DNA from 4 places in the Pseudoalteromonas sp. HF66 genome. Region 1 is predicted to be linked to each of the others. Evidence: predicted binding sites of a transcription regulator. Region 1 holds the regulator's gene; each other region holds the start of a gene.
What was found. Region 1 encodes sigma-54, which starts transcription at its own class of promoters, with help from an activator protein. Its sites were predicted from a motif close to GTTGGCACGNNNNTNGNNT; they were not measured.
Positions count from the first base shown of each region.

Region 2: a site for sigma-54 is predicted at 3,135-3,153, ahead of flgB (flagellar basal body rod protein FlgB). Genes of this name have one in related genera too.
Region 3: a site for sigma-54 is predicted at 1,830-1,848, ahead of HCZ11_RS08420 (DUF3192 domain-containing protein). Genes of this name have one in related genera too.
Region 4: a site for sigma-54 is predicted at 2,493-2,511, ahead of HCZ11_RS12850 (EF-hand domain-containing protein). Genes of this name have one in related genera too.

Region 1 covers NZ_JAATOU010000014.1:98,393-105,934, reverse strand. The annotation lists gene HCZ11_RS14355 (YgiQ family radical SAM protein) at 1-663, shown strand, start outside; gene mgtE (magnesium transporter) at 698-2,056, opposite strand; gene HCZ11_RS14345 (HPr family phosphocarrier protein) at 2,268-2,540, opposite strand; gene rapZ (RNase adapter RapZ) at 2,556-3,401, opposite strand; gene ptsN (PTS IIA-like nitrogen regulatory protein PtsN) at 3,402-3,854, opposite strand; gene hpf (ribosome hibernation promoting factor) at 3,858-4,145, opposite strand; gene HCZ11_RS14325 (RNA polymerase factor sigma-54) at 4,173-5,669, opposite strand; gene lptB (LPS export ABC transporter ATP-binding protein) at 5,787-6,512, opposite strand; gene lptA (lipopolysaccharide transport periplasmic protein LptA) at 6,509-7,030, opposite strand; gene lptC (LPS export ABC transporter periplasmic protein LptC) at 7,020-7,542, opposite strand, start outside.
Region 2 covers NZ_JAATOU010000004.1:92,678-100,219, forward strand. The annotation lists gene flgN (flagellar protein FlgN) at 1-29, opposite strand, end outside; gene flgM (flagellar biosynthesis anti-sigma factor FlgM) at 22-342, opposite strand; gene flgA (flagellar basal body P-ring formation chaperone FlgA) at 421-1,125, opposite strand; gene HCZ11_RS06005 (chemotaxis protein) at 1,268-2,200, shown strand; gene HCZ11_RS06010 (protein-glutamate O-methyltransferase CheR) at 2,222-3,052, shown strand; gene flgB (flagellar basal body rod protein FlgB) at 3,188-3,598, shown strand; gene flgC (flagellar basal body rod protein FlgC) at 3,601-4,032, shown strand; gene HCZ11_RS06025 (flagellar hook assembly protein FlgD) at 4,046-4,726, shown strand; gene flgE (flagellar hook protein FlgE) at 4,778-6,145, shown strand; gene HCZ11_RS06035 (flagellar basal body rod protein FlgF) at 6,306-7,070, shown strand; gene flgG (flagellar basal-body rod protein FlgG) at 7,092-7,542, shown strand, end outside.
Region 3 covers NZ_JAATOU010000006.1:152,136-159,677, forward strand. The annotation lists gene HCZ11_RS08405 (SO_0444 family Cu/Zn efflux transporter) at 1-291, opposite strand, end outside; gene zntR (Zn(2+)-responsive transcriptional regulator) at 275-688, opposite strand; gene HCZ11_RS08415 (D-2-hydroxyacid dehydrogenase) at 783-1,727, shown strand; gene HCZ11_RS08420 (DUF3192 domain-containing protein) at 1,890-2,270, shown strand; gene HCZ11_RS08425 (diguanylate cyclase) at 2,302-3,225, opposite strand; gene HCZ11_RS08430 (response regulator) at 3,194-6,622, opposite strand; gene HCZ11_RS08435 (PhoH family protein) at 6,684-7,542, opposite strand, start outside.
Region 4 covers NZ_JAATOU010000012.1:35,357-42,898, reverse strand. The annotation lists gene HCZ11_RS12870 (putative RNA methyltransferase) at 1-217, opposite strand, end outside; gene HCZ11_RS12865 (energy-coupling factor ABC transporter permease) at 214-864, opposite strand; gene xthA (exodeoxyribonuclease III) at 861-1,670, opposite strand; gene HCZ11_RS12855 (exonuclease III) at 1,914-2,345, shown strand; gene HCZ11_RS12850 (EF-hand domain-containing protein) at 2,551-3,072, shown strand; gene scpB (SMC-Scp complex subunit ScpB) at 3,204-3,794, shown strand; gene rluB (23S rRNA pseudouridine(2605) synthase RluB) at 3,791-4,663, shown strand; gene ald (alanine dehydrogenase) at 4,759-5,880, opposite strand; gene lrp (leucine-responsive transcriptional regulator Lrp) at 6,023-6,502, shown strand; gene HCZ11_RS12825 (DNA translocase FtsK) at 6,644-7,542, shown strand, end outside.

The DNA.
Region 1 (7,542 bases):
CCACGCTATGTAAAAGAGCTGGTTACCCATCACGTAGGCGGGTATTTAAAAATTGCCCCTGAGCATACCGAAGATGGCCCATTATCTAAGATGATGAAGCCGGGTATGGGTGCTTATGATAAGTTTAAAGAGCTATTTGATAAATACTCAAAAGAAGCAGGTAAAAAGCAGTATCTGATCCCGTACTTTATTTCTGCTCACCCAGGAACTAAAGATGAAGACATGGTTAATATGGCGCTTTGGTTAAAGAGTAATGACTTTAAGCTTGATCAAGTACAAAACTTTTATCCGTCGCCAATGGCCAACGCAACGACGATTTATCATACTGAGATGAACTCGTTACGCAATATTAAAAATAACACTGAGCAAGTGCCTGTACCAAAAGGCGCCCGCCAGCGTCGTTTACACAAAGCGATTTTACGTTACCATGATCCTGCTGGTTGGCCGATGATCCGTGAAGCGCTAAGAAAAATGGGCAAAGCGAATCTAATCGGTAAGGGGCCAAACTGTTTGGTACCTGAAGAAGGTCGCAACGAGAAAGCAGCTAAAGGGAAGGGCGGTAAAGGCCGCGCGGCACTGACTCGTCATACCGGTTTTAGCCAGTTTAAAAAGGCCAATACTAAACCAAGAGTTGGTAAAAATAAGCAGCGTGCAAGTAAATAGAAATAAATACGGCCCTTAAAGGGCCGTTTTCAGATTAGATTAATAACCACGTTGCAGTACCTAAGAAGGCAAAGATACCGACAATATCGGTAACGGTTGTGAGTACCACACTGCCAGCGAGGGCAGGGTCAATTTTCATTTTCTTGAGAATTAATGGAATGCTTGCACCCGCAATACCTGCAGCAACCAGGTTCATAAACATTGCAAAGGCTAATACTGCACCGAGCTTAAAGTCCCATTGCCATAGGGCAACAACACCGGCAATTAATATCGACCAAATAACGCCATTCAGTGCGCCAATCGCTAATTCCTTGAGTAATAAGAAGCGTTGGTTAGTTTGATTAATATGGCCAACGGCTATACCACGAATAACCAGTGTTAAAGTTTGACTGCCTGCAACGCCACCCATTGAAGGTACGATACCATTGAGTACTGCCAAAATAGGCAAAATTGCTAAGGTATTTTCAAAAAAGCTTGCCACAATTGCTGCTAGCAATGCGGTTAATAAGTTAACTCCAAGCCAAATAGAGCGACGTTGCGAACTTTTTAGCACTGGCGCAAAGGTATCTTCTTCGTCATCAAGACCAGCGAGGCTTAGCATGCTATGTTCAGCATCTTCGCGGATTACGTCAACGATATCATCGATGGTAATACGACCTAGCAAGTGTGCGTTGTCATCAACAACCGGGGCTGAAATCCAGTTATGACGTTCGAAAAGTTGTGCTACATCACTTTCATCCATTGAAATAAGTATAGACTCACAATCTTCATCCATTAAATCGCGAACAATTTTATCAGATGGGCTTGTCAGCAGTGTAGTTAACGAAAGTGCTCCTAGGAAGCAGTTATGCTTATCAACAACGTATAAGTCATCAGTGCCTTCTGGTAGCTCACCTCGTAGGCGTAAATAGCGTAGCACTACATCTAAAGTAACATCTGGGCGAATTGTTACCGTATCGCTGTTCATCAAGGCACCGGCAGAGCGCTCTTGATAAGAAAGTGCCTGAGTAGCCCTTTCTCTATCTTGCGAGTCCATTGCACTAACTACGTCTTGATATACGGTATCAGGAAGGCTACGTAAAACCTCACCTAAGTCATCGTCGTCCATGTCCTCGGTGGCGGCAGCAATGTGCTCAGGTTCCATCTGCGCAATAATACCAAGACGTACATCTTCAGACAGTTCTTCTAGAACATCACCACGCACATCTGGATCAACCAGCTGCCAAAGCATACGACGAATTTTATGGGGAGAAGACTCAAGTAAAAGGGCTGTATCACAAGGCGCCGTTTTGGCTAACATACCGCGCACTTGAACAAATTGACCACTATTGAGTGACTTGGTCACTTGTTTGAGTTGTTGTAGTGGGTAATCTTGTTCAAAGGCTTCTGGCATTGGCGTCCTTACAACTGAAAAAAGTTTATATAGGCTGAGCAAATACAGCATAGTTGCTTTGTGGTGTATTTGCAGAGATATCGTCGCACTGTGATAAATTTATTAAGAGTTTTGCAACTTAGAAAAGCGAGCGATATAAAAGTAGGATATTTAAAGGGAATTTCAAATATCCTAATTAAGTTTACCGTAAATCTTGAAGGCTTAGCAAATGCTATTCTTGCTCGTGAAAGCGCTGTGCGATTAATTCACCGATTGCAGTTAATGCTGCATCAGCATCAGGGCCTTCACAAACGACTCTAACTTCTTTACCTTGACTGCTTTCAAGTAGCATTAACGCCAATACGCTGTCACCTTCAGCTTCTTTATCGTCTTGATAAAGCGTAATTTTAGCATCAAATTGTAGTGCTAATTGGGCTAAAACAGTGGCTGCGCGAGCATGTAAGCCGAGTTTGTTTTGAATTAAAAAGGTATCTTCAGCGCGCATTATAATAGTGCCTAATTAAATGTCTTGTTCACGGTGGCGAATTTTTACATTGTCATGGCTTTTAGCAAAACTCTCACCAATTGTTTGCGCTAAGTAAACAGAGCGATGTTGGCCACCAGTACAACCAATGGCAATGGTAAGGTAACTTCGGTTGTTACGCTCTAAATGTGGTAGCCATGTTTGCACAAATGTTTGAATTTGCCATGTGAACTTTTGCACTATGCTGTGGCTAGCTAAATAATCTTTTACTGGTTGATCTAGACCCGTTAGCGGCTTCAAATCAGGTTCCCAGTGTGGGTTAGGTAAAAAACGTGCATCAAATACGTAATCAGCTTCTTTTGGAATACCATGTTTAAAGCCGAAAGACATAAAAGTGATAATCAGTTTTTTATCCTTTTTACCCAAAATCTTTTCGCGAATTGATTCTGCTAACTGATGAACACTGAGATCTGTGGTATCAATCATAAAATCAGCACGAGTGATCAACACATCGAGTAAGACTTTTTCTTGTTTAATAGCCAGATCAAGTGGCAAAGAATCAATGGATAATGGGTGTAAACGACGAGTCTCTGAAAAGCGTTTTATCAGGGTTTGGTCATCACTGTCTAAGTAAAAAAGTGTTGGATTTGCGAAACCAGGAAGGTACTCAAGAATATCATTAAATTCTTGCTGCTCTTTTGGAAGGTTACGCACATCAATACTGACCGCTATTTTATCGTAGTTATCTGATACGCTACGCACGAGCGAAGGCAGTAAATTGACTGGAATATTATCAACGCAATAATAACCTAAGTCTTCAAGTACTCGTAAAGCGACCGATTTACCTGAGCCTGAGCGACCGCTGATAATGATTAATTCCATTTATGCCTCTGCTGATATAACCTGAAACAGTTGCTGATCGGTAGTAGCACTACGCAGCTGTTTACAAAACTCTTTATCTTTAAGTCTATCAGCAATTGTTGATAAGGTCTTTAGATGAAGCTGAGAGTCACCATCTGGTACGATGAGTGCTACGAAAATGTCAACAGGGCGATTATCAATTGCATCAAAATTGATTGGGGATTCACTCACTATGACAAACGCCTGAGGTTCATCGGCGCCACTCATTCGGCCATGTGGAATAGCAATACCTCGGCCAATACCAGTGCTACCTAACTTCTCTCGGTTGAGTAAAGCATTTAGGATATCTTGTTGAGATAAATGAGGAAGCTGCTGGTGAGCCAGTTCGCTGATATATTCAAGAATTCTTTTTTTGCTATTAAAAAGGACCGCAGCTTTGCTGCAGTCCTGATTAGTAAGTGAACTTAGTTTCATAATTTAATGTCGAGCTAATTTCTCTTTGTGTTTAATGACTTGGCGATCAAGCTTATCGATCAACGAGTCAATGGCTGCGTACATATCTTGATGTTCTGTAGAAGCGAACAATTCGCCTCCGTTTACATGTAAAGTTGCTTCTGCTTTTTGGCTTAATTTTTCTACATCTAGAATGACATGAACATTATTAATATGGTCAAAATGCCTTTCTAGTTTCGCAAACTTGGTGTTTACATAGTCTCTTAATGAATCAGTGATTTCTACATGACGACCAGTTAAATTTAGTTGCATAAGCATTTTTCCTTCTATGTAAAACGTCTAAATCAAACTCTTACGCTGATTAGACGGAGGTATTGCTAGAGACTCACGATATTTTGCAATTGTACGTCTAGCTACTTTAATTCCTTGCTCAGCCAATATATCTGCAATTTTGCTATCACTCAATGGTTTAGCCGAGTTTTCTGCAGCGACTAACTTCTTGATTAAAGCGCGTATTGCTGTTGAAGAACACTCACCACCATTTTCAGTGCTGACATGGCTTGAGAAGAAATATTTCAACTCAAAAATACCCCTGGGGGTATGCATATATTTTTGCGTTGTTACTCGTGAAATCGTCGATTCATGCATTTCGACCATTTCAGCAACATCATTTAGCACCATCGGCTTCATTGCTTCTGGGCCATGCTCAAAGAAAGCTTGTTGTTGTTGAACGATACAGTTGGTCACTTTTAATAGTGTATCGTTACGGCTTTCTAAGCTCTTAATAAACCACTTTGCTTCTTGTAAGTGAGAGCGAATAAATTGGCTGTCGCTACTTGATTTAACAGAGCGAGACATAGCCGCATATTGGCTGTTCACTCTAATCTTTGGCATACTATCTGGGTTTAACTCAACCACCCAGCGACCTTTTACTTTTTTCACTGATACATCAGGTATGACGTACTCAGACTCTTCGCGTACTATGCTATCCGCAGGCTTAGGGTTTAAGCTGTGAATTAGCGTCATTACTTCTTTAAGCTCATTTTCTTTAAGCTTAGTCTTTTTCATCAAAGTTCGATAGTCGCGACTCGCTAATAATTCGATATGCTCAGATAAAACCATTTTAGTTTCAGCTAAATATGGCGTGTTTGCATCGAATTGGCGAAGTTGAATACACAGGCATTCCTGTAAACTACGCGCCCCAATACCGACAGGATCAAACAATTGAATTCTCTTTAGGACCGCTTCGACTTCATCAAGTTCGATTTCTTCTTCATCACTATTTTGATTAAAGCTCTCGACGATATCTTCACAGCTTACCGTTAAAATACCAGAGTCATCGATAGCCTCAACAATTGCCACAGCAATCGCTTCATCAGTCGGACTAAAGGGAGTTAGCTGTAATTGCCACATAAGGTATTCGTGAAGGGTTTCGGTCGATGCACCTTGATAAATAGATTCATCTTCTGGCATTGGCCCTGATGATGTTGATGGAGCGGCACTCATGTACTCATCCCATGTAACATCCATGGCTAAATCGTCACTTACAGTGTCTTTATTTAGAGCATCACTGCTTTCTTGTTCATATTCGCTAGGTGCTTCGTCTGCAGAAGCGCTGACTTGCACATCGTCAGATTCAGCTTTTTGTTCATTTTTGCCGATGCTTTCTTCGTTGTAATCCGCTTCTTCCACTTCAAGTAAAGGGTTACTATCTAGCGCCTCTTGAATTTCTTGTTGGAGATCCAATGTACTGAGCTGCAACAAACGAATAGCTTGTTGCAGTTGTGGAGTCATTGTAAGTTGCTGGCCCATGCGCAGCTGTAATGATTGCCTCATGTATCCCTAACAATCCTTTTTTTAAGTTATCGATAACTGTGCAAAGACAGTTAAGTTATTATCGATTTATTGTCATTGTTATAAGTCTAGCAGATGCTCTAGTCGGTGGCGTAATGGTTACAGCCTAAATTGCTCGCCTAGATAAACATCGCGTACAGTTTGGTCAGCTAATACGTGCTCAGGTGTGCCTGATGCAATTAGCTCCCCATGAGAAACAATGTAGGCTTTTTCACAAACATCAAGGGTTTCTCGAACATTATGGTCAGTAATTAGTACACCAATACCACGATTTTTTAGGTGCTCAATAATTTTCTTTATATCTAACACTGAAATTGGATCAACACCAGCAAAAGGCTCATCTAAAAGGATAAATTTAGGATTAGCGGCTAATGCGCGAGCAATTTCAACGCGGCGACGTTCACCACCAGATAGCGCCATACCTTGACTATCACGGATGTGTTGGATGCTAAATTCATCTAATAAGCTATTTAGAGTTTCTTCCCGCGTGGTTTTATTTAGATCTTTACGAGTCTCTAAAATAGCCATCAAGTTTTGGTAAACTGTTAACTTTCGAAAAATCGAAGATTCTTGCGGTAGATAACCAATACCCAACCTCGCACGGCTGTGCATTGGCAAAAGGGTAATATCGTTATCATCGATGCTAATTTTACCTTTGTCGCTCGGAACTAGGCCTACAATCATGTAAAAAGTCGTGGTTTTACCAGCACCATTTGGGCCAAGCAAGCCAACAATACTGCCAGCTTCAACTTCCAGACCGACATTTTTAACCACTTGGCGGCCTTTGTAGCTCTTAGCTAAAAGCTCTGCTTTTAATGTGCTCATGGTTGGCCTTTATTGTCTTTTTTATTTTCAACAGGTACTAAAATAGTGTGTACACGATCTGATGAGTTTTCGTCTTTTTCAGCACTGATAAGCTGCTGAGCCATATCATAGGTAATGCTTTTCGCTGTTACTTTTTGACCAGCTTGGGTAACTTCAGCTTCACCGTTTAAGGTTAAGAAGCGTTTCGCAACATCATAACGAACTTCTTCAGCACTGGCGCTCATTACGGAACCATCCGTTTGTTTTTCTTCGAAGTAAGCTGGTTTGCCTGTTGCAATAATTAGCTCTACTGTACCTTCGGTATCACCGCCGTGTGCTTCAAGACGTTCTGCTGTAATACGACGATTACCATGCACGATCTCTACGTTACCTTCAAATATGCCAACGCCATCCTTTAGTTTACCAACTTGGCGATCTGAGCTAATGCTAATTTGTGCGCCAGTTTGCTCGGCAGCGGTGCCGGAAAACGCAATCAATAAGCTTGGGATCAGGAGTAATTTCTTCAGTTTATTGGTCATAGTATATGGTTCGTGTATGGTTAGTTAACTCAACAATTTCGGTTTTTAAATCGGCTTTTAAGCCTTTACCGGTAATCTTTAAATTCGGTCCTGTTAGTGTTACAGGTTGCTTTGAAAACATGGTCATTTTATTAATGTCGACATTAATGTTTTCTGCTTTTATATCTTCGATCATACCGTTATGGGTTAAGTTTTTAGCAACTACATCCCCTTCAAAAATCAGCTGATCATTTTCGTATAAAGTGGCTTCTTTGGCTTTTACTTGCCAAACCTGCTGGTCGCCATAAATAGTAAATACAGGTTGCTCAAAAAAGGTAAACCCTAATTGTTGATACAACTCCATTTTAGCCGCAGCTACTTTATGACTGATTTTTCCTTGCTCGTCATAAGCAGTTTGCTTTAACGCCACCGCAGTGTAATCAGGCGTTGCAATGATCTCGTCTTCACTAGTTATTGTGTCTGCTGATTGATTAAAGTACGGATACCACAACCACACCATGCAACAAACAAAA
Region 2 (7,542 bases), on a different contig from region 1:
CTGGCAATTAAATGATTATGATCAGCCATAGACATCAAACTCGAATGCAGCAATGTTCTTTGCTAACTTCTCAGCATCAATTTGGTATTTACCTTCGCTGATTGCTTTTTTCAGCTCAGCTACTTTATTGCTGTCAAAGCCAGATGATTGCTCAGCTTTTTCTTGCAAAGACTTAAGCTGTTTAGCTTGAGGTGTTAAGCTCACAGAATCTGCACTTGCTTTAGGTGCGGCTGACTTTGCAGCAGCTGCATTAGCATTATCTTTTTGTAAATCAAGCTTCTTTTGCTTGGTATTTGTCAACACAGAAGGCTGTTGTTGACCATTATTGACATTGCTTACCATAATTTTGACCTATACATTACCCAACATATGCCTTTATATCGGCGGGCACAGCGGATACTTTAGCATAAATATAAAAAATTAAATATTTACTTGTACAGACTCGACCCCATCCACACGTGCATTTAATACTTTACCTGATTTTTTGTTTTTTACACGTACTAATTCGTCTAACGTGCCATCTTCTAAAGCAATCCCAGTGGTCTTAATTCTTAAACCGCGTAATGAGGCATAAATAGTGACATTATCGCCTTTGCAAACCATACACACCTGACGCATTACAATAGGGCTGCCATCACGCAAGTTACGTTTGCTACGGCTGCCAATAAGTATAGACTCATCTTGTACGTATTGCGTTCTAACAAACTGCTTTGGTTTCATTTCAACACGTAAATGCTCTGGACGGATGACTTCACCACGAGCAAGGTTGGTTGTTACAACAACCACAGGTTCGAGCTCAATTATGCGGACATGGACGTATTGGGTCCAACTATTTAGGTCTTGGCACTTAAGTTGTACAGTTACCTGCCGATTAAAAGGAGGTTCTGTTGGTAACTCTTTGTTTATTGGCGACTCACAAAACCTCTCTGGAATGCGACCATCTAATGGTAAAGCATTTATTTGTGGTTTGGTGTCCAGATCAGGGAGCTGTTCGCTAACAAAATCGATAGCGATTTGTTGAAGTTGCTCGTTATTATAAACTTCTGCCTGCAGTTGTGTTGCAAACAACAGGCTAGTAAGAAAATAAAAAACACTGTATCTTCGGCTTTTTTTTAACAAACTCATATTGTTTCGACTATGCTTATGGTTGAAAACAAGGTATAAATATTTTGCGTCAAAAAACAGACGCTTCGTAACCTTATGTAGCTTTAACACAAAGAAGGCAATTATTGTTCCAGCTCTGATTGTTTATCTTTAGGAGATTGAAATGGCAGGCATTTTAGACTCAGTTAACCAGCGTACTCAGTTGGTTGGGCAAAACCGCCTTGAATTACTATTATTCAAACTCAGAGGGCGACAACGCTTTGGTATCAACGTGTTTAAAGTAAGAGAGGTTTTGCAATGCCCACCACTTACTAACATGCCAAAATCAAATGCGTATATTCGCGGCGTTGCGCACATTCGTGGCCAAACTATCTCTGTTATTGATTTATCGATGGCCGTAGGTGGTCCGGCAATTGAAAATATCAAAGACAGTTTTATCATCATTGCTGAGTACAACCGTTCTGTGCAAGGGTTCTTGGTTGGCGGAGTTGAGCGCATCGTTAATATGAACTGGGAAAAAATAATGCCACCGCCTTCAGGTGCGGGACGTTATTCATACTTAACAGCGGTCACTGAGATTGAAAATGAGTTAGTTGAGATACTTGATGTAGAAAAGATCTTAAACGAAATTTGTCCAGTTAACACTGAAGTGAGTGCTGAAGTGGTTGGTGAGGGTGAAATTCAGCGTGATTTAGGTGAGCGTATTGTCTTTATTGCTGACGATTCAGCGGTAGCTCGAAACCAAGTTAAACGTGCGCTTGAACCGTTAGGTGTACAAACTGAGTTAGCTAAAAACGGCAAAGAAGCATTATTACGTTTACGTGAGATTGCTCAGCTTGATTGTAAAAATGATATTACTGAGCGCGTTGGCTTATTGATATCTGACGTAGAGATGCCGGAAATGGATGGTTATACCTTAACCGCCGAAATTAAAGCAGATCCAAAATTATCACCTCTTCATGTGATCTTGCATACCTCTTTAAGTGGTGTATTTAACCAAGCAATGATTGAAAAAGTAGGTGCCGATGATTTTATTGCAAAATTTAACCCAGATGAATTAGCAACAGCTGTGAAAAAGTGGGTTCATTGTGATTAATTATTTATAGGTGGTATTACTTTGGAAAATAAGCATTTACAACAAAGCGAATACGATCAATTCCGCTCTTTCTTAGAACAACAATGTGGCATTGTGCTTGGTGATAACAAACTTTACTTAGTAAAAAGTCGCCTAGCGCCGCTTATGGCGCGTTTTAATGTCGAGTCTTTATCACAGTTGGTAAGTAAAACCTTAAGTCCTCATGAGAGGCAGCTTCGTGCCGCTGTGGTTGATGCGATGACCACCAATGAGACGCTATGGTTTCGAGACCAATACCCATTTGAGCTATTGAAAACGAAGCTATTCCCTGAACTTAAAGATGTTCGTCGACCATTGAAAATATGGTCAGCGGCAAGTTCATCAGGGCAGGAGCCATACTCTATTGCCATGTCGGTCGCTGAGTTTCAGGCTAAAAACCCTGGCGTATTAAAGATGGGAGCGCAAATAATTGGCACAGACATTTCTAATACCATGCTTGATATGTGTAAGAACGCTGAGTACGACTCGTTAGCCCTTGCTCGTGGTTTGTCGATGGAACGACGTCAGAAGTTCTTTAAGGACAGCGGTAATGGAATGGCTCAGGTTGTTGAACCTATTCGCAAAATGGTGAGCTTTAGACATTTAAACTTACTAGATTCATACGCCTTAATGGGCAAGTTTGACATTATATTTTGTCGTAATGTGTTAATTTACTTCTCACCAGAAGTAAAAGCTAAAATCATTTCGCAATTTGCTCAAGCTTTAAACCCTAAAGGTTATCTATTTTTAGGTGCATCTGAATCAATGGCGGGCCTTAGTGACAGCTTTGATATGGTTCGTTGTAACCCTGGTATTATCTATCAAAAAAAGTAAACTCTCCTTAGCAACCTAGTCCTTAGGTTGCTAAATTTATCTATTTTTCAGTCTGTTATACAAATAAAGCTTACTCCTTATTTTTGGCTTATCTTTTGCATTGTTCACTGCAGAGTCAATTTTTTGGAGATGGTTATGGCTATCAGTTTTGATAAAGCATTTGGAGTTCATCCGCATGCGATGTTGATCCGTTCACAACGCGCTGAGTTATTAGCGACAAATATCGCTAATGCTGATACGCCGGGCTATAAAGCGAAAGACATCGATTTTGCCTCGGCATTAAAAGCGGCAAAAAGCAACCAGCAAGGTGGCAATAGTATGGTAAGAACCGATGCTAAACATATTGCCGGAGGCAGTCGTTTTGTTGGTAATGCAGAAATGTTTCGTACGCCAAATCAAGCAGATACAGGTGATGGCAACTCAGTTGATATACAAGTGGAACGAAACTTGTATGTACAGAACTCATTAGAGTATCAGGCAAGCCTGCAATTTATGAGTAGTAAAATTAAAGGCCTTAAAAAAGCCCTCGGTAGTCAAGGAGCTTAATCATGAGTTTGTATAATGTTTTTGATATTTCAGCAACCGGTATGAGCGCGCAAAATGTCCGCTTAAATACTACTGCCAGTAATATCTCGAATGCGAATTCGATTAGTTCTAGCCAAGATCAGACGTATCGAGCGCGCCATCCTGTTTTTGCTGCAGAGTTGACTAAAGCGTCAGCATCACAAAGCAATCCTCAGGGCTCTTCTGTTGGCGTTAAAGTACTAGGCATTGTAGAGAGTGATAAGCCTCTGCAAATTGAATATAACCCAAACCATCCAAGTGCGGATGAAAATGGTTACATCTATAAGCCTAACGTTAATGTTGTAGAAGAAATGGCAAATATGATTTCTGCCTCTCGCTCTTACCAAACAAATGTGCAAGTTGCTGATGCAGCTAAGCAAATGTTAAGTAAAACACTGTTGCTTGGGCAGCGGTAACCGAGGATAAGTTATGAGTAACGACATCAGCAGTGCGTCATCCACGTATTTAGATAATTTACGTTGGCAAGACAATCAAAATAAAACAGAAGAGAAAGATGATACTTTAACGCAAGAAGACTTCTTCTCACTTTTAACACAACAGTTGTCGTTTCAAGACCCAAGCAAGCCAGCTGATAATGATCAAATGATTGCGCAGATGACGAACTTCACTATGGCTGAGGGTATTTCAAACTTAAATGAGAAGTTTGAATCACTGACTGCTTCAATGACATCAAATTCTGCGTTACAGGCTTCTACCCTTGTTGGTAAGCAAGCATTACTTGAGTCTGACACGATTGATTTTGATGGTGAAAATCTCGCTAAAGGGTCGGTAGTTGCAGAAACTGCCGTTGAGTCTCTAACGTTAAGAATAACAGATTCATCGGGCCAGTTAGTGCGCACGATTGAATTAGGTTCGCAGTCAGCGGGTGCTCTTCGTTTTGAATGGGATGGTAAAGATAACGATGGCAATGTACTCCCTGAAGGTGAGTATGACATTAGTGCTGAAGGCTTCGTAAATGGAGACTACAGCAGTATGCCAATGGCGACCTTTAAGAATATTGAAAGTGTCAATATTAATGGCGCCAGCGGCATTATCGTAAATACAAAAGAGGGTGCGGTTAGGCTAACTGATATAGCTGAAATCGCATAAGTAAAAAAGGTTTGGGTTAGCTTAGGCTAAGAGATAGGTTAGAGGTGAGTTATGAGCTTCAATATTGCATTAACAGGCTTAGCAGCCGCGCAAAAAGATTTAGACGTTACAGCAAATAACATTGCTAACGTTAATACCACGGGCTTTAAGGAGTCTCGTGCAGAGTTCGCTGATGTGTACGCATCATCAGTATTTAGTTCTGGTAAAACAAAAAATGGTGACGGTGTAAGAACAACAATGGTGGCACAACAATTCCATCAAGGTTCATTATCTTTCACAAATAACTCGCTCGATTTAGCGATTACTGGCGAAGGTTATTTCGCAATGGCGAATGACTTAGGCGCGCAAGACTTTACATATACTCGTGCAGGTGCGTTTAAGTTAAACCAAGATAACTTTATTGTTGATGCAAGCGGCAACTACTTACAAGGTTTCCCTGTTGATGAAGCAACCGGTGATACCACTTCTGTTAGCTTGAGTACATCTTCAGCACTACAAATTCCTGATGCATCAGGTTCGCCACGTGCAACGACGAATGTTTACTCGTCATTCAACTTAGATTCACGTGCCTCTGCGCCAACTGTGACACCGTTTGATCCCGAAGCAAGTGCTACGTATAACAGTTCAACATCAACAACTGTGTATGATTCATTAGGTGAGCCACATATTTTACAATTCTTTTTTGTGAAAACAGACTCAGCGACAACAGGTAATGAAAACGAATGGGAAGTGTATGCCACACTTGATGAAAAACCATTTGATGCAACTGGTGTAGAGCAAACAACAACGCCTTACACACCACTAACTACATTCCAATTTGATTCAAGTGGTTTACCACTTAACACGGATGGTGTTGCAAATACTGATGCATCATTTAATCCGTTAACTTTACCAAATGGCGCTGGCGCTGCGACAGGTTTATCTGATCTACTATCTAATGGTGCTAGCTTCCCAGATGATGTAACGATGAACTGGCGTGATGAAGCTGCAACAGCGAATAAAGTACCTACTCAATATGCTAGTAACTTTGAAGTAAAAGCACTTGAACAAGATGGTGCGACTGTCGGTCGTTTATCAGGTATCGATATCGGTTCTGACGGTAAAATTGTGGCTTCATACAGTAATGGTGATACTTCTTTCTTAGGTCAAGTTGCGATGGTACGTTTTTCGAACTCACAAGGCTTGCAACAAGTAGGTAATACTTCTTGGAAGAAGAGTTTAACATCAGGTGAGCCGATTGCTGGCGAACCAGGTTCAGGTACCTTAGGTTCAATTAACTCATCAGCGCTTGAGCAATCAAACGTTAACCTAACCAATGAGTTAGTTGACTTGATCAGTGCGCAGCGTAACTTCCAAGCAAATTCACGTGCGCTTGAGGTTAACTCAACACTACAACAAAGTATCCTACAGATCCGTTAATTTTAACGGCTCTAAGCTAATCCGACACGAAGGCTGCTCCCTCTATTGGCAGCCTTTTTTCATTTTACCGACCTCATTTTTCTTTCTCATTTTAGCGTCAATTTTACTTTGGCACTTTTATTGCATTTCTTAGTTATCGTATTTTTAGTGAGTCAATGTTATGGACAAAATGGTCTACATTGCCATGTCGGGTGCAAAGCAAAGTTTGCGAGGTCTTGAACTCAAGGCCAACAATCTTGCAAATGCTAACACCACTGGCTTTAAAGCTGATTTTGCACAAGCTCGCTCTATGCAAGCCTTCGGTGAAGGTCTGCCATCTAGGGTGTTTACAATGCAAGAACGCCCTGGATCTAATATGGAATCGGGTGGCTTTGTTGAAACTGGCCGCGAGCTTGATATCGCGATGAGTGACCGTGGTTGGTTGAGTGTACAAGATGCATCAGGCAATGAGGCGTACACCAAAACTGGCACATTAAACATTACTCCAGATGGCGCGTTGATCACTAGCCACGGCCGTCAAGTAATTGGCGAAGGTGGTCCAATTATTTTGCCGTTACCTATCGAGAAAGTTGAGTTTAGTGAAGATGGCGCTATTCAGGTTCGCCCACAAGGTGCGCCTGCTAACTTTTTGGAAGTGGTTGATCGCTTAAAAGTGATTGAGGCTGATAACACTCAGCTTGAAAAAGGTAATGACGGTTTATTTCGACCAAAAGAAGATATGTTGGTAAATGATCTATGTGGTTTTTGTGATATTTCACCGAACGTGAAAGTACTGTCGGGAACGCTTGAGATGTCGAATGTAAACCCAGTGCATGAAATGGTCGACATGATCAGCAATCAACGCCAATTTGAATTACAAGTTAAATTGATGAAAACAGCCGAAGAGCTCGATGAGCGTCAAGATCAGCTGTTACGCATTGTTTAAGATGACTGAGAGGGTAGAGTTATGAATCCTGCATTATGGATCAGTAAAACCGGGCTTGACGCCCAGCAAACCGATATTTCGGTGATCTCAAATAATCTCGCGAATGCCAGCACGGTCGGTTACAAAAAAAGCCGCGCCGTATTTGAAGATTTACTATATCAAAACATTAACCAACCAGGTGGTCGTTCGTCACAAGACACTGAAATGCCATCGGGCTTAATGCTAGGTGCCGGTGCCAAAGTGGTTGCTAACCAAAAGAACTTTTCACAAGGTAACATGCTTACCACAGAAAATTCATTGGATTGGATGATTTCAGGTCCTGGTTTTTTTGAAGTGCAATTACCTGATGGCAATATTGCCTATTCACGTAATGGTCAATTCACGACTGACGAAGATGGTCGAATTGTGACATCGGGAGCGGGTTTTCCCTTGCAGCCTGAAATGAATGTTCCAGATGATGCACAATCAATCA
Region 3 (7,542 bases), on a different contig from region 1:
CGAATCGACCCCAGTTTCAGGAGTTGATACCAAAAATGCTGTGGTGGCACTTTTTGACGCCCCCGCTCTTCTTAAACCAATTGCCGCAGGGATTACGCCACATGAACACAGTGGCATTGGGGCACCAATAAAGGCCGCTTTCACTGTGGTCCATAAGCCTTCTTTGCCTAAATGGCGATTAAGAAAGTTGGCAGGCAAATACACATTTAAAAGACCTGCGATGAATAAGCCTAGCATTAACCAAGGTGCTGAGAGTAAAAACAGGTGCCAAAAATTAATGAGTAAGTCCATCGATATCCTCCAGCGTCGTTAGTATCGAACAGTTTTCAGCAGGTTCTTCACCGCCACAACATTTATCTGCCAATAATGAAAGTGAGTCATAAAAGCGAGTAAGCTCTGCAATTCTTTGTGCAACGAGATCACGTTTTTGTAACGTCATCTCTTTAACTTCATGGCAAGAGTGCTGATCTTTATGAAATTTAATCTGAAGTAGCTCTTTAATCTCAGCCAAACTAAAGCCAACATTCTTTGCTCTGAGAATAAAAGCCATTTGCTTATAATCATCCTCAGAGTAAAAACGATATCCTACGTCTGAACGCGAACTTGGCGTTAACAAACCATGCTTTTCGTAGTACCTTAGCGTATCTGTTGAGACACCTAACTGACGGGCAAACTCACCTATTTTCATCACCGTCTCCATTGTGAAGCGTTTATTTATTATGCTCACTATAAACCTTGGAGTACACCCCAAGGTCAAGCAATAAATTAAAAAAGGAAAGCACATGAATATTACTGTCCTTGATGCAGCGACATTAGCCAACACTTCGTTAGATGCCTTAGCGCAATTAGGTAAATTAACCTGTTATGACTTAACCAGCCAAGAACAAGTTGTTGAGCGCAGCCAAGATGCAGATGTAGTTATCAGTAATAAAGTGGTGATTGATCAGCACGCCATGGCTAAGCTGACTAAATTAAAACTCATTTGCGTTGCAGCCACAGGTACTAACAACATTGACTTAGAGGCGGCTAAGAAGCATAACATTGCAGTGACAAATGTAGCGGGCTATTCAACACCAAGTGTGGTGCAACATACCTTTACTCTAATCACTAATTTATTGGGTAATACTCACAGATACATTAATGATTGTCAGCAAGGCTTATGGCAAAAAAGCCCGATGTTTTGTCGCCTAGATTACAGCTTTAATGAAATTACCAGCAAAACATTGGCAATTGTTGGTTATGGGTCACTGGGTAAAGCCGTTGCCGACGTAGCACGAGTCTTTGGTGCCAAAGTCATCATCAGTGAGCGTAAAGGCCAAGCACCTCGTGAAGGTCGCGTCAGTTTTAATGACGCCCTAAAAACAGCGGATATTATTAGTGTTCACTGCCCGCTAACTGATGAAACTCGCAACCAAATAGCCGCGGAAGAGTTAAGCATGATGAAACCGTCAGCCATCATTATTAATACCGCCCGTGGTGGTATCATCAATGAAGCTGATTTAGCAGATGCATTGGCTAATAATATCATTGCTGGAGCTGGTGTTGATGTACTCAGCAAAGAACCCGCAGAGCAATCAAACCCGCTAGCACTCTACAAAGGGTCAAACCTATTGCTCACGCCTCACATCGCATGGGCAAGCCAAGAGTCTATTGTTCGCTTAGTTAACGAAATAGCTTTAAATATTCAGGCATTTAATCAGGGCGAGATGCGTAACAGGTTGGTCTAAAAGGCAATATATTAGTCAATAGAGCTAAGTAGTTAGTGACTTTTTACTTAGCCCCATTGCGCAAAATAACATTAACCCAATGATTTTATTAGAAATAAAATTTTTGGCAAGCAGTTTGCTATCAAGGTTTAACTATAAAACAATTTCTTAGGGATAAAAAACATGAAAAAAGCACTTCTAATTGCCGCTCTAACTGCACCATTTTTAACTGGCTGTGTCATCGCTGTTTCTGACGGTGAAGCCGACACTCATTGGGCTGGTAGTTCTTCTAGCTGGGAAAAACAGCATAAAAGTAACCGTGAAGTGATTTCTAATCTCGCATTAGATACAAGCTACCAAACCGTATTAAACAAACTGAATACACCTAACTTTACCGAGTTGTTAAAGCAAGGTGATGATGTTTATCAGGTATTATTCTATGTAACACATAGCATTCATTCTGATGGCAAGATGACTAAAGACGAGTGTACGCCACTCGTATTTAAAAATGATAAGTTAATTGGTGTGGGTGATACAATTTATAAATCGCTAAGTAACGGCTAATTAGCAAGCTAAAGTTAAGAGTAGGCTTTGCCTACTCTGATTCATTTACAGCGATCATTCTCGATACAATTTGATCTCGCCCGGCATCTTTAGCCTGATAAAGACCTAAATCAGCCTCTTCTAGCAAGGTTTGTTCTGCATAAACCTGACCATTTTCTGTGGTCGCAATACCAATACTAATTGTGACATGGTCGGCATTTAGCGACGCTTTGTGTAGAATGTTTAACTCATTCACTGCATTTCGTAGTTTATTTGCAAACGAGATAGCCTCATTGGCAAAGGTATTTGGAAGTACCGCAGCAAACTCTTCACCACCATAACGAGCAACAAAGTCACTGCCTCGCTCACACGCCCCAACTAAGGCATGAGCAATTTTTTTTAAGCAGTCATCACCTGCACGATGGCCATAGCAATCGTTGTAACGTTTAAAATGATCGACATCCATTAATAACACTGATAACGGAGTTTGATCTCGACGACACCGGCGCCACTCTCGCGCTAAGTTTTCATCCAAATAACGTCTATTTGGGATCTCAGTTAAGCCATCAATTGAGGCGAGCATTTCGAGTAAGTCATTTTTTTGTTTGATCAGCAGCTGATTGCGTACACGGGCACGAACGATAGCAGCACTAAATGGTTTCGTGATGTAATCCATCGCGCCTAATTCAAGGCCCTTAGCTTCGTCATCATGGCTGGTATTTGCAGAAATGAATATAACAGGCAACATACTGGTGGCAGCGTTTTCTTTTAACTTAGTTAGCACTTCATAACCGTCAATGCCTGGCATCACAATATCCAAGATCAATAAATCAACAGTCTGCGTTTTTAAAAACGTCAGTGCTTTTTCGCCACTCTCTACACAAAAAACATCATAGTCTTGCTGTAATGTTTTCTCTAATACCAAGCGATTTAACGGATCGTCATCAACAATCAGTACCTTGGCTCTTTTCAACATCAGTAGATCCTTGTTCAATGATAAATGCAATGACCTGTTTTATTTGCCATTGCAATTCATCATTTAATTGCTCGGGCAATTCGCCATCTGCTTTAAGCCTAGCTTCACATTGTTGTGCGCACGCTGACAATCGCTTAAAACCAAGATTGCCAGCTGATCCTTTAACATTATGAACTACACGAACCAACTCATTGGTAGTTTTTAATGTAGAGATTTGTAATAGCTGCTCAGCTGCCATAGTCGCAAACTTCGACAACATAGTTAATACTAACTTAGTATTATTTGCAAACTGAGACATTATAAAAGCTTGATCAAAAAAGACTTCTTTTGGCCTATCCAACTCACTCATTGCTAAAAATAATTTACTGGCAACAATAGGTTTAGTGAGATGCTTATTCATACCGGCCGAAATAGAATGCTCAATATCTTCGCTTTCACTGTGTGCAGTGAGTGCATAAATAGGCATTTGCTCTTTAGTGAAAGACTGACGAATAATACGCGTTGCCTGACAACCATCCATTTCTGGCATCTGAATATCCATAAAAATGAGATCAGGTCTGAGGCTTTTTGCCAGCTCAATGCCTTTTTCACCACTGTGTGCACACACAACAGTGACATCAATTTGCTCTAAAATGCTTTTAATAATGCTTAAATTTAGTGGATTATCATCCACAGCAAGTACTAAAAGTCCAGATAGATCAGTACTAGAAGGCAATGAAACCAGCTCTTTTTTCACAGGCTCTACGGCTTTATCGAGCTGCAAGCAAAAGCAAAATTCACTGCCTTTGCCTTTTTCACTTTCAAGCTTAATTTCGCCTCCCATCAATGCAACTTCGTATTTAACAATCGCTAAACCTAAACCAACCCCCTGATGAGAGCGCGTTAATGATTCATCGCCTTGGGTAAATGCATCAAATAAGCGGCTTTGATCGGCCTTACTAATACCAATACCGGTGTCTTTGACTGTAAAACAAATAAGTTGCTGCTCAGCAGATTCCTCCACCAGCATTAAGTTTAATGTCACTGTACCTTGCTCGGTGAATTTTACTGCGTTAGTGAGTAGGTTAGCTAATACTTGCTGCAAGCAAATTTGATCACCAACCAAGTTATCACTAATACTTTGGTCACATTTGACTTTAAACTCGATATTTTTATTCGCACATAAGGGAGCTGTGATCCCCTGACAGTAATCGATTAAATCAGGCACACTAAAAGGGGCTTTATTAAGTTGTACTTGCGAGCTTTCAGCGCGGGCAAAATCTAGCATACGATTTAATAAGGTAAGCAAGCTATTGGCTGCAGATTTTGCTTGCTCGGCATGGTTACGCTGCGGCTGTGTTAACCCTTGCAGTGCAATCACATCAATTAAGCCTAGTACAGCATTAAGTGGTGTGCGTATTTCATGACTTAGGTTAGCTATAAAACGGCTTTTAGCTAATGTTGCTCGCTCTGCATCATCTTTTGCTTGCACTAAATCCGTCACATCCTGTACATGAACAACATAGTAATCGGGTGTTTGCTCAGCATTCCAAACTAATGACACGCTAATTTGTAACCACCGCTGTTGCTCTTGCTGCTCAAGACTAAAGTGATAAACTTTTTTCTTCTCATGCAGTAACTCTGTCAAGGTATCCTTTAGCGTCTGATAAGATGGCTCTGCAAATAAGTCTATTAATTTGAGGTCATTGGCGTTTTCAATTGCAAAGATTCTACGTGCTGCTTTATTTGCTTGCAGCACCTGATCTTCAAGCGAAACCAACAGCACTCCATTAGCAGCATATTCCATAGCACTGCGTAATTTAGCTTCAGAGCTTTGTAATGCATTAAGCGCATTATGCTGCTCGGTAATATCACGACCAATCGCCATAGTGCCAAGAAATTGCTGATGCTCGTTGTAAAATGGCACAATGCTAAACAGATAACTACTATCTTCTGTGGTCAATCTTTTTTGATAAGCTTGGCGGTCTTTAAGCACTTGCTTTTCAAGCTCGTTTAATTCGCCGTTATCATCACTAATATCACATAATTGCTGGCCCACTAACTTCTCTTGTGGCAAGCCAATATAACGCTCATACGCCTTATTACAGCCTAAAAACGAGCCATCGATATTCTTAAAGTAAATAAGATCCGGCACGTTATTTAGCATAGTATTTAATAACGCTAAGTGACGCTCTTTCGCATCAATACTACGGCGCAATTGTTTTGACTTTACCTGTACTTGGGAATCAAGCGCTTTATTTGCCTCTTGTAAGGATTGAACGAGCTCCTCATTACGACTAAACACCTTTTTCACACGGCTGAACCAAGGCTGCCAATCAACAGGAATCCGATAATGAACTAACGCTTGTTTGCCTTCATCATGCTGCTCAAGGTAATTCATTAAGTGCGTCATCGGTTTTACAAAAATGCGCTGACTCAACCAAAAAACAGCGCTGAACATCATCACTAAAAAAACACTCAAAAATGCGAACTCTAAAAAGATGTCATAGCCAACTGGTTCACTAAGAGCTTGCTGTGATTCATAGAAACGAGTGTAAATAGGTAAGTTGGTAGCTTCTTGTACTAAATGACTATCGTTATTTTTGCGCATATCTACCGCGACATGCGGCCAATGTTCGCTGGCACTAATGGTCGTATTAAGCGTTGCCTTTGAGCTGGCAATAACTTGGTTATCTTGATTGATAAAAATATACTCACCATAGTTAGGCGCTATTTTTTTTAACCAATTAGAAATTGCTTCAAGATCATAAATCAACACAATGTAATCGCGACTATTAGCATCTCTTTGCTTGCCAATTGCAAAATAGGCATGACCATTAATGGTCAACACAGAGCTAGAGGCAAGATTGTTGCTATTTATTAATAAAGGTCGAAATTTGTTATCTAACACACTGGTCAGAAATTCACTTTTTGTTATGCTACGGCGCTTGATGTAAACAAAACCTTGCTCATTAACATAAGCAACACCTTCTAAAGATTGAATAAGTGACAGCGTAGTATTAAAAGAGGGACCAAGCGCAATGACTCGTCGCCATTGATTAATTGCATAAGCCGTTGAGGCAAACTTTCCTTGCCCGACTATCTCCCCCACTCCATCGCCCACACTTTGATAGTAATAGTGATCATATTGATTCACATTACGTGTCCAACTAGGATCAAAATCATAAGAAAGTGGCTGTTCATAAAGCTTGAACATGGTGTCTATGAGGCCATCCGCGGCATTCATCGCATGGGAAAGCTGAGCAGTAATATTATTAAATCCGTTTTGCCTGCTTTCTATCACTCGCTCAAGTTTTAAGTTATACAGGTGTAAACACAAAAAAAACGCCACCAGCAGCGGCACAATAAGTGCCACTGCCAAAGAGCGATAATAATGCTTTAATGGTAAAAAATTCACTGGCTTATATGTACCTTACCTCGTTACAGCTAGGTTAACGAGGCATAAGTATACTGGCAAGCTATAAATTTTCTTCAGCAAAGCTGGCTAACCTGCTACGTACTACACCATTTAAGTTAACAGTAGCACTGCCCTCAAAATCTTTAAAACGTTCAACAATATAAGTTAAGCCAGAGGTCACTGGGGTCAAGTAGTTACTATCGATTTGAGCAAGGTTACCTGAGCAAATTAGCTTAGTGCCTTCGCCACAGCGAGTGATAATAGTTTTCAACTGCGACGCAGTTAAGTTTTGACTCTCATCCAAAATAACAACGGCATTTTGAATGCTGCGACCACGCATAAAGTTTACTGATTTAAACTGTACGTTGGCTTTTTCCATAATGTAATTGCGACTCGAAATTGGGTTTTCATCGCCTTTATGTAGTACCTCTAAGGTATCGGTGATCGCAGCCAACCAAGGCGCCATTTTCTCTTCTTCCGTGCCTGGTAAAAAGCCGATTGATTCAGCAATTTCAGGAGTATTACGGGTAACAATAACTTTATCGTAAATGCCTTTTTCTATAATCATTTCAAGGGCGCTGGCAAGCGCGAGTAAGGTTTTACCACAACCAGCGGGGCCGGTTAAGATCACTAGTTCAATACTTGGGTCAAGCAGTGCATCAAGTGCCATTCCTTGATACACATTCTTTGGTTTAACGCCCCAAGCAGTATGACTCATCAAACGTTCAACACTGATATCTTTTAAAGTAATTTGTTTATCATCGTAGCTTGTTACTCGAGCCGCAAAGTGGTCGCTTTCATCGAGTATGTATTCATTACAGAACACATCGCTAATCGTGCTTTTTGCAACATGGTGATAGGTATCACGGCCTTGTTGTTCTGTTTCGCACTCACCAACATGTTGCCAAAAGTCGCCTTCA
Region 4 (7,542 bases), on a different contig from region 1:
GTAAAAACAAATAGTGCCCGGCACTTAAAAATGCGCGGCGAGCCTGCACCATTTCAAGGTTATCTCCTGGTTGTTTAGACTTTTTATTTTGCACGGGAAGTAAATTGACATAACCCTCTTTGGCGATATCAAAACTGTGATTGTTGTCACAACGGTAAGTTTTGTCGGTTAGAGTAAGTTCAAGTTTGCAAAGCGGGCAGTGATAGTGAAGACTCATGAGTCTAAATAGTCCTTATCATAAAAGGTTTTAACCCAGTGAGGGCGATAGGTGATCATCAAGGTAATAGCCATGCCATTGAGCATTGCTTCAGGAAACCAAATTATGGCACAAAGAATCAGATAGTTTTCTGAAATTTCAATAAAACTGTAATCACCAAGCAAGTAATAAAACACACCACTGGTAAGTATTTTGATACAGGCAATAACAGCAGCGGTTAAAAACGCGCATAAAAAGATATAAATAAAAAAGTGCCTTGGCAGATAGCTATAGCAAAGCACAAAACACAAATAGCTTAACGTAACTGGTAAAAAAGCAGTAAACAATAAATGCACTGGCAGTATTGATACTGGCAGCTGAGCGACTAATACCAAGAGTAAACTTGCAAGAAGGCTTGCAAAAATGGCCAGTCGCCAACCTAAAATCAGGGTCACTGCAGTGACCCCTAAAATATGCAATTCGAGGCCTGGCAATATCCCCGCTTTAATACGCCACAGTACTGCAAGTACTAAAGCACAAGCGAGTACACCAACTTGTCTTATTGGTGTTGCCAATAATTGTGATGCGCTTTGTTTATCGAAACTCAGCCAAAGTATTAAAGCCACACAGCTCCACAAAGGGAGCTGCCATTGCATAGTGTCTATCATGCGTTAAAAGTTGACCAAATAGGGGCATGATCAGATGGCTTTTCGATACCACGTAATTCGTAATCGATGCCAGACTCAACACAACGTTTAGCAAGCGCTGGAGTTGCTAAGATCACATCAATACGTAAACCGCGGTTGTCATCAAAACCTTTTGAGCGGTAATCAAACCACGAATATTGCTCGGTTTTTTCTGGGTAAAGCTCTCGGAATGTATCTTTAAAGCCCCAGTTTAATAAAGTGCTTAGCCATTCACGCTCTTCTGGTTGGAACGAACACTTACCTGTTTTTAACCAGCGCTTACGGTTTGGTTCACCAATACCAATGTCGAGATCGGTCGGTGAAATATTAATGTCGCCCATCACGATAACATCTTGCTCAGGCGTGTGGTTATCTTCTAAATGGGTCATTAAATCTTTGTAGAACTGACGCTTATATGGGAACTTGGTTTCGTGGGCAATATTATCGCCTTGCGGGAAATAGCCATTCATCACCGTTAATTCACGGCCATTTTCTTGTGTCACAGTAACACTGATCATACGGCGCTGTGACTCGTCAGTATCGGTTGCAAAGCCTTTAACGACTGATTTTGGTTCTTGCTTACATAACATAGCCACGCCGTAGTGCGCTTTTTGACCGTGAAAATAAACGTGATAACCCATTTTTTGCACGTCTTCGAGAGGGAAGGCCTCATCATGCACTTTGATTTCTTGTAAGCCAATAATATCTGGTTGATGTTTATCAATTACGGCTTGCAACTGGTGTAAACGGGCGCGCAGGCCGTTAATGTTGAATGAGATTACCTTCATGGTGCACCTATTATTTTTGTTTCAGTGTTTAGCGCAATTCTATCATCAAACTAGGGCTTATTCATGAGCTAATTACGAAAATCAAATTGGGTAAATGTTGATCAATTGCTGCTTAATTTAAAAACATTGTTAACTCACTATTAATTATTAAATTAAATAAATAATTCAGTTGATCTACTTATTTTTGTTTATATAATGCGCGCAAACCATCCGTTCATATTATGTACTATTTAAAGGTAAACCATGAAAAAACAATTAGTGATGCTTTCTCTTGCATGTATCTCATTTGGCTCATTAGCAAGCAACCCGCACTACTTTTCAGCTGATAACCGTATTGAATCAAAGTTATGTAGCTTAAGTGCGAACGAAGGGTTTACCGCTGCACGTAAAGAAGCAGCAAAGCATGGCATTTCAATGTCACGTTTTTCAAAAAGCATTTTATGTAACGGTACTGACATCCGTGACATTGCTAAAAAAGCACAATCACAAGAAGCAGCTAAAGCAGCTGTTGAAGTGTTTGCTAAAAATGAGCAAAAAGAAACTCAACTTTGTATCACAGCACTTAAAAAAGGTTTAACACCTGTGCGTGAAAAAATTGGTAACTTAAATACTTTAAAATGTAATGGCGAAGCTGTAACAGACTTCGTTAAGCGTTACCAAAACGCAGCTATCTAATAGCGATATTATGGCTATATGGAAAAGCGCTCTTATGAGCGCTTTTTTTATGAAAAAATTACAGCAAGCTATGAAAAGCTTGCTAAATCATAGGCTTAACCTTAGCTTAACTGTTTTGTAAGTGCTTGATTTTAGTCAGTAAGACATTTTGGCATTCAACTTGTAATAGTCGAAGTGAATCTAATCGACTACAAGGAAATGTCTTATGAACAAGTTAACTCTAGCATCAACAATTTTGGCAGCATTAAGCCTATCAGCATGTTCTGCAAGTAACTCTTTAGCAAAAATCGACAGTGATTTTGGTAGCCTAGATAATGACAATGACGGTTATATCTCTAAAGTAGAAGCTGATGACGATGCAATTTGGGATCATTTTTCAAATATCGATACCAACATGGATGAGCAAATTAGCCGCACTGAATTTAATACTTATATGCAGTTAAATACAGGTAAAGTGGCAACTGATAGCGAGGTGTCTGAATCAGCATTTAAAGCAGAAATCGCTAGATTTGACCGCATCGAAAATGACTTTAAATCGTTAGATAACGATAAAAATGGTTATGTATCAATTGAAGAAGCAGATGACGACGACATCGCAAATCATTTTGGCTATATGGATAGCAACAAAGATAAGCGTGTAAGTCGTACTGAATTTATCAACTACATTAGCAAATATGGCAGCGATGTTGCCGAAGATGATGCCCTTGAAATGGTTAAAAACAGCTAATTTCATTATTCATTTTTGAAATATCCCCCAAAGCCAGTGTTTTACACTGGCTTTTTTATAATAATTTTTCCAACCTTGGCTGACTTCTGTCATAATAGAGCGTTAGTGATTTAAAATGACCTTTAGTAACGATGGCCACAAAACGTATCAGTGATGAACAGTTAGTCGAAATCATAGAAGCTGCGATTTTTGTTGCTGGAAAACCCGTGTCTAAACGGCATTTAAAAGAAACAGTATTAGCTGATTTAAGCGTATCTATGCCACGCATTAATAATGCAATTGAACAGATTCAAACGCATTATCAAACCAGAGGTATCAAGCTTGTTGCAGTAGGTAGCGGTTATAGATTTCAGGCCTGTGCGAGTTTAGCACCTTGGCTGGCAAACTTATGGCAAGAGCGCGCACCTAAATACTCAAGAGCACTATTAGAAACTTTATCCTTGATTGCCTACAGGCAACCTATTACCCGTGGTGAAATTGAACAAGTACGGGGAGTAACCGTTGGCTCAGGGATTATTAAAACCTTATTAGAAAGAGAGTGGGTAAGGGTTGTGGGCCACAAAGAAGTGCCAGGTCGCCCTGCTTTGTATGCAACAACATCCGCTTTCTTAGACTATTTTTCATTAGCTGGTTTAGATGAATTACCACCATTACCTGAACTTCAGGAGAGTAAAATCAACCAGCTATTGAGCGATCCTTCTGTGAGAGAACTATCTGAATGAGTAATTTAGAAACTGAAAAGTTACAAAAAGTATTAGCCCGTGCAGGCGTGGGTTCACGTCGTGAAATGGAAAAATACATCGATGCCAACCGCGTGAGCGTGAATGGTAAAGTGGCGCGTTTAGGCGACCGTGTAGAAACAACCGATGTGATTCGTGTTGACGGTCACGTGGTAAAAATTGAAGACAAAGCTGACCGTATTTGTCGTGTACTTATGTATAACAAACCAGAAGGTGAGTTATGTACACGTAAAGATCCGGAAGGCCGCCGTACGGTATTTGATCGCTTACCACGTGTTGATGGCGAGCGCTGGATAGCGGTAGGTCGTTTAGATATTAATACCGCAGGTTTAATGCTGTTCACCAATGACGGTGAACTTGCAAATCGTTTAATGCACCCAAGTTACGAAGTAGAGCGTGAATACTCTGCTCGTGTATTTGGCGAAGTAACTAATGATACGCTGCGCACTTTAACAAAAGGTGTTGAACTTGATGATGGCCCTGCAAAATTCTTGAACATCAAACCTATAGGTGGTGAGGGGATCAATCGTTGGTTCAATGTCACATTAACTGAAGGTCGTAACCGCGAAGTACGTCGTTTATGGCAATCACAAGATGTTGAAGTATCGCGTCTTATCCGTATTCGTTACGGTAAGTTAGAGCTTGATAAGCGCTTACCTCAAGGTGGTTGGGCTGAGCTTGATTTAGATACGGTAAACTATTTACGTAAAACAGTACAACTAGGCCGCGAAACGCAAACTAAGCTGTCGGTTATTCCTGAAAAGCGTAAAGACAAGCGTGCTAAAATTAACCAAATTCGTAAGGCGGTTAAAAAGCACAATCAACGCGCTAAACAAACTAAACGTCGTTAATCAATAATATAGCGGTTTGCAGATAAAGCGATTTATTTGCAAACTGGCATAAAAAAAGCAGCGATATCGCTGCTTTTTTTGTTTCACAATGCTAATTAAGCATTTTCAACAGCTGTACGTGGGTCAACATATTCCATGTTGAAAGCTTCAGCTACTTCTTTATAAGTAACTTGGCCTTTGATCACGTTTAAGCCTTTTAAGAAGTTTGCATCGTCAAGAAGTGCTTTCTTGTAGCCTTTGTTAGCAAGGTTGATGATGAAAGGTAATGTTGCGTTGTTAAGTGCAAACGTCGAAGTACGTGGTACAGCACCTGGCATGTTAGCAACACAGTAGTGAACAACTTCATCAACGATGAAAGTAGGATCAGCATGAGTTGTCGCTTTAGAAGTTGCGATACAACCACCTTGGTCGATTGCAACGTCAACGATTGCAGAACCAGGTTTCATTGCTTTGATGTGCTCAGCCGTTACTAGTTTAGGCGCTGCAGCACCAGGGATTAATACGCCACCGATCACAAGGTCAGCTTCTAGTACGTGTTTTTCTAACGCGTCAGCTGTAGAGTAGATAGCTTTAACTTTATTACCGAACTGCGCATCTAATGCACGTAATACATCGATGTTACGGTCAAGAACAACAACATCAGCACCTAGGCCAACAGCCATTTGCGCTGCGCTACGACCAACCATGCCGCCGCCGATAACAACTACTTTAGCTGGCTCAACACCTGGTACACCACCAAGTAACATACCACGGCCGTGGTTTGCTTTTTCAAGCGCTTGTGCACCAGCTTGAATAGACATACGACCTGCAACTTCACTCATAGGAGCTAGAAGTGGTAAACCGCCACGTGAATCAGTTACTGTTTCGTAAGCGATACATACTGCGCCACTTTTAACAAGGTCTTCAGTTTGTGGAAGATCCGGTGCTAAGTGAAGGTAAGTAAATAGAATTTGGTCTTCGCGTAACATAGCACGCTCAACAGCTTGTGGCTCTTTTACTTTAACGATCATTTCAGCTTTAGCAAAAACGTCTGCTGCTGTTGGTAAAATTTCAGCACCAGCCGCAATATAATCTTCGTTCGTAAAGCCAATGCCCATACCAGCATCAGTCTCAACAAACACTTGGTGGCCATGGTTTACTAGTTCACGAACACTCGCAGGAACCATACCTACACGGTATTCATGGTTTTTGATTTCTTTAGGTACACCAATAATCATAGTTTTTCGCCTTAATAGAACGGGATAAAATTTTTGACTATTATATTCATGACTAGCCAGTGTGTCTCACCTTTTTTTAATGCATTTCTAGTGATATAATCTAAAAATAACTTAAAAACAGTGCAAAACTCTGGTTTGGCTTATGCATCAATTACTCGACAGAATAGACCGTAAAATATTAATGGAATTACAGCACGATGGTCGGATCTCTAACGTAGAGCTGGCAAGGCGTGTAGGGCTAAGTGCCACCCCGTGTTTAGAGCGTGTAAAAAAGCTTGAAAGGGAGGGGTATATACTCGGATATAAAGCGGTAGTAGATCCTGCTAAGCTTGGGCAGGGTTTATCCGTTTATGTAGAAGTGACCATCACCAAAACATCACCTGATGTGTTCGAAGAGTTTAACGCCGCTGTTAAAAAGCACGACGAAATTATTGAATGTCACTTGGTGTCGGGTAATTTCGACTTTTTATTAAAAACGCGGGTAAATGATATGTCGGAATATCGAAATGTACTAGGCGATATTCTACTAAAACTACCTAATGTCAGTGAAAGCCGAACGTATGTGGTAATGGAAGAAGTAAAAGGTGAAGAAGGGGTCATTATTCGCCCATATATTGCTTAAACTGTTAAAATACACATAGAGTAACAAAAACTTGTTCATTATCAGTCCATCAAGGCTAAGATAAAGTGCATCAAACGGCATTTCCTGCTAAGGTATTTCACTGCTAATCGATCAGTAAAGAATAATAAGGAATAGGGAGCTATGCGCCTAAATGGTGTTCAAAGACTGTTAGAAACGGGGCTAATCATCAGCACCTTTGCTGCAGTATTTATTTTATGTGCATTAATCAGTTTTGATCCTGCCGACCCTTCATGGTCGCAAACCGGTGAATTTGTTAATGTTAAGAATATTACCGGCACTGCGGGGGCCTGGGTTGCAGATATCCTATTACTCACTTTTGGCTGGCTTGCTTATTTAGTCCCTGTTGCTATTCAATTATTTGGTTATTTATTGTTTAAACAGCCACATCGTATTTTTCAGCTTGATTACACCACACTTGCCTTACGTGTCATTGGCTTTGCGCTGTTTATTACTTCAGCGACTGCCATTAGCAGCATTAACTTCGACGATATTTATAACTTCTCATCTGGTGGGGTAGTAGGGGATGTCATTGCAACAGCAATGATGCCGACCTTTAATTTTACCGGCACCTCGATTCTATTACTGTGCTTTTTCTTTGCTGGATTAACCCTATTAACGGGGATTTCTTGGGTACAATTTGTCGATTTTGTCGGCAAGTGGGTAATGAAATTATTCTACTTTTTACGTGAGCAATTTTCTGCTTGGATGCACCGTGAAAAAGAAGCAGTTAAAGATGTCGCCACCACAGAGCCTGACGCCAACTTTGTAGAACCAGAAAACGAGCCAGCTATTAGCTTCAATGATGCTGATGAAGATGAGCCAAAAGCGACCAAGCAACAGCAAAAGTCTGCTGAAAAAGCAGATGAAGACTTCAAAGGCTTTGATGAGCTTGATGATATTCTTGACCAAGAAATTGGATTCAGTGCTCTTGATGATGAATCATTCGATACTGTATCGGCACTTAATGCGCTTGATCAGAGCCCTGTAGTAGAGCAAGAAAAGCCTGTAACAACGGTTGT